DNA from 3 places in the Limnobaculum parvum genome. Region 2 is predicted to be linked to each of the others. Evidence: predicted binding sites of a transcription regulator. Region 2 holds the regulator's gene; each other region holds the start of a gene.
The links. The regulator PurR, encoded in region 2, represses purine synthesis genes. The targets are predictions, from matches to a motif close to CANGCAAACGTTTGCNTG.
Positions count from the first base shown of each region.

Region 1: cvpA (colicin V production protein) is a predicted target of PurR. The motif match lies at 1,484-1,501, and genes of this name have one in related genera.
Region 3: purE (5-(carboxyamino)imidazole ribonucleotide mutase) is a predicted target of PurR. The motif match lies at 1,435-1,452, and genes of this name have one in related genera.

Region 1 covers NZ_CP029185.2:1,246,733-1,249,916, forward strand. Annotated here, with positions in the region: gene folC (bifunctional tetrahydrofolate synthase/dihydrofolate synthase) at 1-622, shown strand, start outside; gene dedD (cell division protein DedD) at 615-1,460, shown strand; gene cvpA (colicin V production protein) at 1,595-2,089, shown strand; gene purF (amidophosphoribosyltransferase) at 2,140-3,184, shown strand, end outside.
Region 2 covers NZ_CP029185.2:1,630,146-1,633,329, forward strand. Annotated here, with positions in the region: gene htpX (protease HtpX) at 1-707, shown strand, start outside; gene HYN51_RS06640 (hypothetical protein) at 771-1,247, opposite strand; gene purR (HTH-type transcriptional repressor PurR) at 1,488-2,504, opposite strand; gene cydH (cytochrome bd-I oxidase subunit CydH) at 2,800-2,889, shown strand; gene HYN51_RS06655 (YniB family protein) at 3,075-3,184, shown strand, end outside.
Region 3 covers NZ_CP029185.2:2,295,011-2,298,194, reverse strand. Annotated here, with positions in the region: gene purK (5-(carboxyamino)imidazole ribonucleotide synthase) at 1-783, opposite strand, end outside; gene purE (5-(carboxyamino)imidazole ribonucleotide mutase) at 780-1,289, opposite strand; gene lpxH (UDP-2,3-diacylglucosamine diphosphatase) at 1,520-2,245, opposite strand; gene ppiB (peptidylprolyl isomerase B) at 2,255-2,752, opposite strand; gene HYN51_RS09620 (IclR family transcriptional regulator) at 3,010-3,184, opposite strand, start outside.

The sequences.
Region 1 (3,184 bases), 380 kb from region 2:
TTACTGTCGTGGCCATGAGTGGTCATTCAGCGTCAATCCTACGGGTGATAGCTGGAGCTGGCAGGCGAATGGAGAACAACTCACTTCTTTACCATTGCCAAACGTGCCATTAGCGAATGCGGCAACGGCGATGGCTGCCCTGCATTACTCTTCGTTGAGTCTGGGTGATGATGCTATTCATCAGGGATTAAAGCAAACCTCACTGCCGGGCCGCTTCCAGATTATTGGTCAGTCACCGTTAAGAATTCTTGATGTGGCTCATAACCCTCATGCGGCAGGCTATTTAGCTGAACGCTTGGCGGCGTTACCTAAGCTGGGTGGAAAGGTTTATGCAGTAATTGGAATGCTGTCGGATAAAGATATCGAAGGCACTTTAGCATTACTTAAACCTCAAGTGGATATATGGTATTGCGCTCCTCTGGAAGGGCCTCGTGGCGCGACAGCAGGGCAGTTGGCGCAGTATTTACCTCAACCGCATATCTTTTCTGATGTTAAACAGGCCTGGAATCAGGCGCTACAGGATTCGGGTAGTCAGGACACCATTATTGTCTGTGGTTCCTTCCACACGGTTGCACACGTGATGGAAGCGTTGGAGTCATGCACAGGAGAACAGGATGGCTAGTCAATTTCAGAACCGGCTGGTGGGAGCAGTGATTATTGTCGCTATTGGGGTAATTGTCATTCCCAGCCTGTTTGACGGTAAGAAAAAACATTACGAAGATGAGTTTGCTTCAATCCCTTTGGTACCTAAAGAAGGGGATGAGCAGAACACTGAAATTTTACCTTCGGTAAATCATAATCTACCGCCGGTAAATACAGGCGTTACCACACCTGAAGCGGGTGACGGCTCTGAACCGGGAGCGATAGAGACGCCACCGCTGGCGGCAGGTAATGGAGGGGTAACAACACCGCCAGAAGTCGTACCGCCAACTAAAAAACCAGAAGTCAAACCAGAGCTGAAGCCTGATCCTAAACCAGAGCCTAAACCAGAGCCTAAGCCTGAGCCAAAACCGACGGTGAAGCCAGTCGATCCTAAACCAGAACCTAAGCCTGAGCCAAAACCGACGGTGAAGCCAGCCGATCCTAAACCAGAGCCTAAACCTGAGCCAAAACCGACGGTGAAGCCAGCCGATCCTAAGCCAGAACCTAAACCGGAGTCTAAACCAACGGTTAAGCCGACAGAGCCGACCAAGCCGGTAGAAAAACCGCCTGTTGGTCAGGCTTATATTGTTCAGCTTGGCGCATTAAAAAATGCAGATAAGGTGAATGAGTTAGTTGCTACGTTGCGTTTGTCAGGTTACCGAGTATATACGGCGCCTGCGACACCGGTTTCGGGGCAGATTACGCGTTTAGTGGTTGGCCCGGATCCTTCAAAACAAAAACTTGAAGCATCATTGCCGGACTTACATCGACTGACTGGGCTGAGTGGACAAGTTAAAGCATATAGTACCGGACGATAACGTTTGCTTAAGTGGAAAAACGATACGCAAACGTTTTCTTTTTCTGTTAGAATACGCTGAAAATCAGACGGCGTAGCATTTACATAGGCTGATTTTATGAAGTACCACATTATGAATACATGGATGTACATATGATGAATTGGGTTGACTATGCCATTATCGGCATTATTGTTTTTTCAGTGCTGGTTAGCCTGATTAGAGGATTCGTTCGTGAAGCGTTGTCATTGGTAACTTGGGTAGCGGCATTTTTTGTAGCCAGTCAATTTTACCCTTACCTGACAGTTTATTTTACGCAGTTTCAGGACGAGTTGGTACGTAACGGAATTGCTATCGCCGCGCTATTTATTGCGACATTGATTGTGGGTGCTATTGTTAACTATGTAATCGGTTCCTTGGTAAAACATACCGGACTTTCCGGAACGGACCGCGTTTTGGGCATCTGTTTTGGTGCTTTAAGAGGCGTGCTAATTGTCGCTGCGTTACTGTTTTTCCTTGACTCATTTACATCGCTTTCTAAAAGCACAGATTGGGTACAGTCCCAGTTGATCCCGCAATTTAGTCATATTATCAAGTGGTTTTTTGACTACTTGCAAAGTTCGTCGAGTTTCTTGCCTCACGTTACGCAATAGACATTTTCGTCAGGGTGGGCGTGGGGTGATACTGATGAGGAAAAGACAGCATGTGCGGTATTGTCGGTATTGTTGGTTTTACACCAGTCAACCAATCCATCTATGATGCGCTCACGGTGCTTCAGCACCGTGGGCAGGATGCTGCGGGTATTGTTACCATTGATGAAAATAACAATTTTCGCTTAAGAAAAGCCAACGGCCTAGTGAAGGACGTGTTTGAGATGCGGCATATGCAGCGTCTGCAAGGTAACATGGGTATCGGGCATGTTCGTTATCCTACGGCAGGTGGGTCTAGCGTTTCTGAAGCTCAACCGTTTTACGTTAACTCCCCTTATGGTATTTCTCTGGCTCACAATGGTAATCTGACCAACGCCCATGAACTGAAGCATAAGATGTTTGAAGTGGCTCGTCGCCATATTAACACTTCCTCTGATTCTGAAGTTCTGTTGAATATTCTGGCCAGCGAGCTGGATAACTTTCGCCATTATCCGTTAACGCCTGAGGATATTTTTGTCTCGGTTCGCAATACTCATAAATTGATCCGTGGGGCTTACGCCTGTGTAGCCATGATTATCGGTCACGGTATGTTGGCGTTTCGCGATCCCAACGGTATTCGTCCGTTGGTGATTGGCAAACGGAAGCTGGAGGACGGCCGTATCGAGTATATGGTCGCTTCTGAGAGCGTAGCGCTGGATACCTTAGGATTTGAGTTCTTGCGTGACGTCGAGCCGGGAGAGGCCATCTACGTGTCGGAACAAGGGCAAATGTTTACGCAACAGTGTGCCGATAACCCGCAAAGTCATCCTTGTTTGTTCGAGTATGTATATTTCGCTCGTCCGGATTCTTTTATCGATAAGATCTCTGTCTACAGTGCCCGTGTCCGTATGGGTAAAAAACTGGGTGAGAAGATTGCCCGTGAATGGGACGATTTGGATATCGATGTGGTTATTCCTATTCCAGAAACCTCCTGTGATATCGCTCTGGAAATTGCCCGTATTCTCGATAAACCCTATCGTCAGGGTTTTGTGAAAAATCGCTATGTTGGCCGGACCTTCATTATGCCGGGCCAGCAGGCGCGTAAACAATCGGTTCGTC
Region 2 (3,184 bases):
GGATGGCGTTGCGTTCTGTTGGTGGTCAGGTGATTGAACAACCTGCCAATGAAGCGGAACGTTGGTTAGTTGAAACCGTTAGACATCAGTCACAACAGGCGGGTATTGCAATGCCACAGGTTGCCATTTATCAGGCACCCGACATTAACGCATTTGCAACGGGAGCCAGACGAAACGCATCTTTGGTTGCCGTTAGTACAGGTTTATTACAAAACATGAGTCGTGATGAAGCTGAAGCGGTTCTGGCTCATGAGATTAGCCATGTTGCTAACGGTGATATGGTTACCATGACCCTGATTCAAGGTGTGGTAAACACCTTCGTAATTTTTGCTTCACGTTTGATTGCTCAGGTAGCAGCAGGCTTTATGAATCGCGGTAACGAAAGTTCGTCGGGTAACTCCATGATCTATTTTGCCGTTTCTATGGTACTGGAACTGGTATTCGGTATTTTAGCCAGCATCATTACTATGTGGTTCTCTCGTCATCGAGAGTTTAAGGCGGATGCTGGCTCGGCTAATCTGGTTGGTAAAGAGAAGATGATTGCAGCACTGCAGCGCTTGAAAACCAGTCATGAGCCGCAGGAAAGCTCTACCATGACGGCATTTTGCATCAACGGTAAGTCAAAAACCTTTAGTGAGCTGTTTTTGTCCCATCCACCGTTAGACAAGCGTATCGAAGCATTACGTGCAGGTAGCTACCTGAAGTAATAGAGCATTGAGTATTTATGATGAAACAGGGAGCCTTGTGGCTCCCTGTGTTTTAACCCTCTTTTAATCATCGAACAGATATACATCATCATCCCGTAATTCCAACTTAGGATGGCGAATATCATTCAGCACTAAGCGATGAGCACCTTTACTCTTATACCCGGCAAACAGAATCAGAGAGTCAGCCGGTTTTCCGGAGATGGGGACATCTTTCACGGTGATTTGCGAACCGGGCAACATTTTCACCGGCCATACTATCAAATTGCCGGGGTTCTCTTTTAGTATCTGTTGTTTCTGCTCAAACCACTGACTGGCCGTGAGAGCTTCAATCTTTTGCACCAGTTTCTCGCTGCGAACAGCAACAAAATCGACATTTAATGGCTTACCATCATTGGCTTTATCCGTCACGCTAAGCTCAATGGAACTCATCGCAACATGAGGGGGCATAAAAGCGCAGGCAGATAATGTCATACCAATAGTGGCAAAAAGGATCCCAGAAAGCAGGGGACGAAAACGATAGGGCAATGTTGAAAATATCATAATATGACCACTTGTGATTCAAAGCCTGCATGTATGTTTTTATTAGACTCTGAATGGGGGATTTAAATCCTGTACCTGATAACATATCTATTAAAATATAGGTCGATATCCAAGCTGAATCAAACTAGCCGGTATGTTATCGGGACCGAGGGAGGATAACTGACTGAAAACTTGGGGAGAACTAGCTCCAAAACCATTACAAATGATGATGATTGATTCTGGAGCAAAGTTCAGCGATGACTATTTCTTCAGATAGGGGCCATCAGTCACGGATTTTCGTTCAATCAGTTCAGGATGTAGTTCAATGGAGTGGGACGCTTCGCGCTTATTGATAATCCGATCTAATAACATATCTAACGCCATGACAGCCAAGCTCTCTTTAGGCTGTTGAATGGTGGTTAGCGGTGGATTATAGAAACGGGTATGGCGAATATTGTCATAGCCAATAACCGAAATATCTTCTGGTACACGAACCCCCATATCTCCGGCAGCACATAACGCACCCATCGCGATGACATCTCCGCCGCAGAATAACGCAGTAGGGCGCTTCTTCAGATTGATAAGCGATACCATGCCATCGTAGCCTGCCTGTGGTTGAAAGTCCGCCTCGATAATCCACTCAGGGAGGATATCGATATGGGCTTCTTTCAAGGCATGGAGAAAACCTTTATGGCGCTCACGGCCGGTAAATTCATTTAATTGACCCGTTATCGTTGAGATTTCGCGATGTCCTCGCTCTATCAGGTAACGAGCAGCCAGATAACCGCCATGAAAACCGTTATCTTCAATATTATCAGTAAAGCCTTTGTGTTTATTCCAGTCCATCACCATCATGGGAATGGCGTGATAATTTTCCAGAAGCGAAAGTAGTGGGGGATGATACTCAGAACACATCACTAACAGGCCATCAACCCGTTTTTGTGCCAACATAGCAAGATAAGCCTGCTGTTTTTCTAAATCGTTTTGCGTGTTGCACAGAATCAGCGTATAGCCTTTTTTATAACAGGCTTCTTCCACTGCTTGGATAACTTCAGCAAAATACGGTGAACCGCTGGCGGTTGCCAGCAGGCCAATGGTTTTGGTGTTATTCACCTTAAGACTACGGGCAACGGCGCTGGGTGAATAGCTAAGCTCTTTAATGGCCGCCCAGACGGCTGTTTTAGTATCTTCGGCGACAAAACGCGTTTTATTAATAACGTGGGAGACCGTGGTCGTTGAAACCCCCGCGTGTTTAGCCACATCTTTTATAGTTGCCATGAAACAGAGCACTCCTGAGCTTATACTGGTATCAAGTACAGTGTAAGCTGATATGTTAACGTTTGCTTTTAGTGATAACCAACACATTACACATTAAAAGCAAAACGGTGTAGAATTCCTTTAACCATCACTGCTGGTGGCACATATGCCTTTCAGTGATAACAAGCGGTGGATTTTGGCGTATCTGATACAAAAGTCCAAGAGATATCATGGAAAAATCGCTTTTGGGTATACATTTTTGTTAAGCGCCTTACAATGATTCCGTGTCTAATCACGTTTATGTAAAGGAAAAAGAATGTCTGCTGAATTAAAATGGGCGTTAAGCACAGTAGTTTTTGCTCTATTTGTTATCGTTACTTATAGCTTGATTGCGGTAACACACTAATATATTAAAAGCTCGGTTCATTATATGTATCGAGCTTTATACTTCCTGATGGGTGTTAAGTATCGTTGCTGGTCAATGGAGTATCACTTTTCTTGGAAATTGTCAGATTATGTTCCTTTAAACTGGAACATGATTTTTTTTGTAATTGATTTGATAAAAAATCGGTGTTTCAACATGGAGGCAGAATGACTCACCAACAGGCCAGTACAGTTGCGTTGATTAAACGTATTGCAGGGATCGTTATTTTTATTCCGGCATTCATTTCAACAATTATCTCTGTGCTGAAGTATCTGGT
Region 3 (3,184 bases), 660 kb from region 2:
AAGCTCAAACTGACTGATTGAAGCACCGTTTTGTGTCCAGTGTCCGCTATTGTGTACTCGAGGAGCTAACTCATTAATCAGCAGATTACCGTCAACAATAAAACACTCCATCGCCATCACGCCAACGTATTTGAGCTCATTGAGGAGCGCGCTAAGCATCTCTTCCGCCTGCTGCTGTAAATGAGCATTGGGTGCTGGCAACGCAACGCTGGTACGCAAAATACCTTCTTCATGCAGGTTGTGAGTCAGTGGATAAAACACACACTCACCATGCTGGTTGCGAGCCCCAACCAGAGAGACTTCACCGCTAAAGGCGATGCCTTGTTCAACAATGCATTCGCCATAGATTTCATCGGGTAAGTACTCTTCATCGCCGGGTTTTACTCGCCACTGACCTCGACCGTCGTAGCCACCAACGCGTCGTTTAACGATAGTCAGTGAACCGAGGCGGTTCAGAATTGCAGGCCATTCGGTAGCCGCGTTTAGCGGCTGCCAAGGTGCGGTTGCCAGATTGAGCCTATCCAGCAATTGCTTTTGTGTTAGGCGGTCCGCCAACTGCGGAAATATGTCCCGATTAACGAAACCCGTATGGTTTGCCAGTACTTGAGTTAATGGGGTATCGGGCCAGCGTTCGATTTCGGCAGTAATTACCGCATGCTGATAAGGCACGGCTTCGGGTTCTGCATCCAGACCTACGGGATAGACTGCAATCCCTAACGGTTCTCCAGCCTGACTTAACATTCGGCCTAACTGACCATTACCTAATACGCAGACGGGTTTCATGCCGGTTCCCTCGGATCGGGGTTATCCAGTACGTCATCCGTCTGTTTGCGCCGCCATTCTGCCAAGCGAGTAGCAATCTGTGGGTCATGCAGCGCCAAAATTTGAGCCGCTAGCAGGGCGGCATTGGCAGCACCGGCTTTACCAATTGCCAGCGTACCAACCGGAATACCTCGAGGCATCTGAACGATGGAGTAAAGGCTATCTATACCGCTCAGGGCTGCGCTTTGTACCGGAACACCGAGTACGGGTACCAAGGTTTTAGCCGCCAGCATTCCCGGTAAGTGGGCTGCGCCGCCAGCACCCGCAATGATCACATCAAACCCATTGTTTTGGGCTTGCTCAGCAAAACTGAATAGTTTATCTGGTGTACGATGTGCGGAGACAACTTCAGTGTGAAAAGGGATGTTTAAGGCGGTCAGAATATCGGCGGCAAACTGCATGGTAGCCCAGTCACTTTTGGACCCCATAACAATAGCAATTTTTGCCTCGGCAGCGTTGGCTGGCATAGGTGTGATGCTCCTGTGTTAGTGCAGGCAGTAATTGAAATCTTGGGATAAAACATAACGCGACAACATACGGTTATCAACCAAAGCACGACAATATGTTCATACTTATTGTATGAGGGCGTAGAGGATACCACGGCTTGATGGTGAGGGAAACGTTTGCGTCATGTGACTTTTCATAATTATTGCGCGAATATCAGCAACAAGGCGGTAGGAGAAACCGATTTTAGAGACTACAGTGGAAAGCTGACCAGCTCAATTTTAGCGTCAGGATCGACACGTAAGACCGAACCATGATCATGCCAGGCACCCAGTACGGCACGTTGAGACAGTCGCCCACCAATGGTCATATCATGGATGGCAGGTCGATGGGTATGACCATGTATCATGTGTATCACTTTATGATCTTTGAGTGCTTTAATGACTGCCAGTGGGTTGACGTCCATCATCAGTGAAGATTTGGCGCGGTTGCTTCTTGTACTTTGACGGCGTAATTTTCCGGCGATTCTTTGGCGTAAGCACAATGGCAGAGACAAGAATATTTTCTGAATCATTGAATTACGAATATAACGGCGAAAGCGTAGATAATCAGGATCGTCTATACACAAAGTATCACCGTGCATAATCAATATGTTCTGACCATAAACGTCGATGATGTGCTCTTCCGGTAATAGCGTCATCTTACTACGCTTGGCGAAATCTTTACCGATAAGGAAGTCACGATTGCCATGAATAAAATAGCAAGGAACGCCCTTATCGTGTAGTTCAGCCAGCGCCTGCGCTACCGTATCGTGTAATTCATTAGGGTCATCATCGCCGATCCAGAACTCAAACAGATCCCCCAAAATATAGAGTGCATCTGCATGAACAGCCTCCCTTTGTAGAAAGGCGAGAAAACCAGCGGTGATTGCTGGTTCATGATCACTGAGGTGAAGATCGGCGATAAATAGCGTGGTCATCAATGAATATTATTCTTCATCAATAGTGACGTTATTGATAATCACATCTTCAACGGGAACGTCTTGGTGCATACCTGAGCGTTTGGTTTTGACACTTTTGATTTTATCCACTACGTCCATGCCTTCAACCACTTCAGCGAATACGCAATATCCCCAGCCGTCACCACTTTCTGAACGGAAATTCAGGAAATCATTGTTCACTAGGTTAATAAAGAATTGTGCTGTCGCGGAGTGAGGTGCAGCGGTACGAGCCATTGCCAGAGTACCTCGGGTATTTTTCAGCCCGTTGTTGGCTTCGTTCTTAATGGTGTCGTTAGTGTATTTCTCATCCATACCTGAGGTATAACCGCCGCCTTGAATCATAAAACCATTGATTACGCGGTGAAAAAGGGTCCCATCATAGAAACCGCTACGGCAATAATCTAAAAAATTCTGCGTTGTACCGGGCGCTTCTTTAGTGAAAAGTTTTATCGCAATATCGCCGTGGTTGGTATGAAGAGTAATCATTGAATATCCTGAAATTTAGTAGTTAATCAATCAACTGTTTATTGTATCTTAAGGTGTTACTTGCTGCACCCATTGGTTTATAGTATTTAGGAATAACTTACCAGTGCTTTATTCTGGTTTTCTTGGTAAGACTGAATTATTAATTTTAAGTATCCGGTTAAGGCCGATAATTGCGACTGTCTATACGTGAATATGGGAATTACAGGTGTGATTTATTCATTAAAATGATTGCCAGTCACCGGATTAAGAGAAAATAATTATAACCTTATCTCTTTTATCGTAGAGAGTAATTGAAGGGCCAGAGGGTGTAACTCTTGATATGTATCAGGCAACAACCCCATCATAACCGCAGCACCGATCAAACGCCCTGATGAACTAAATATAGGGCAAGAGATTGCACGATCGCCTGGGATACCTTCTGTTTCTGTCAAA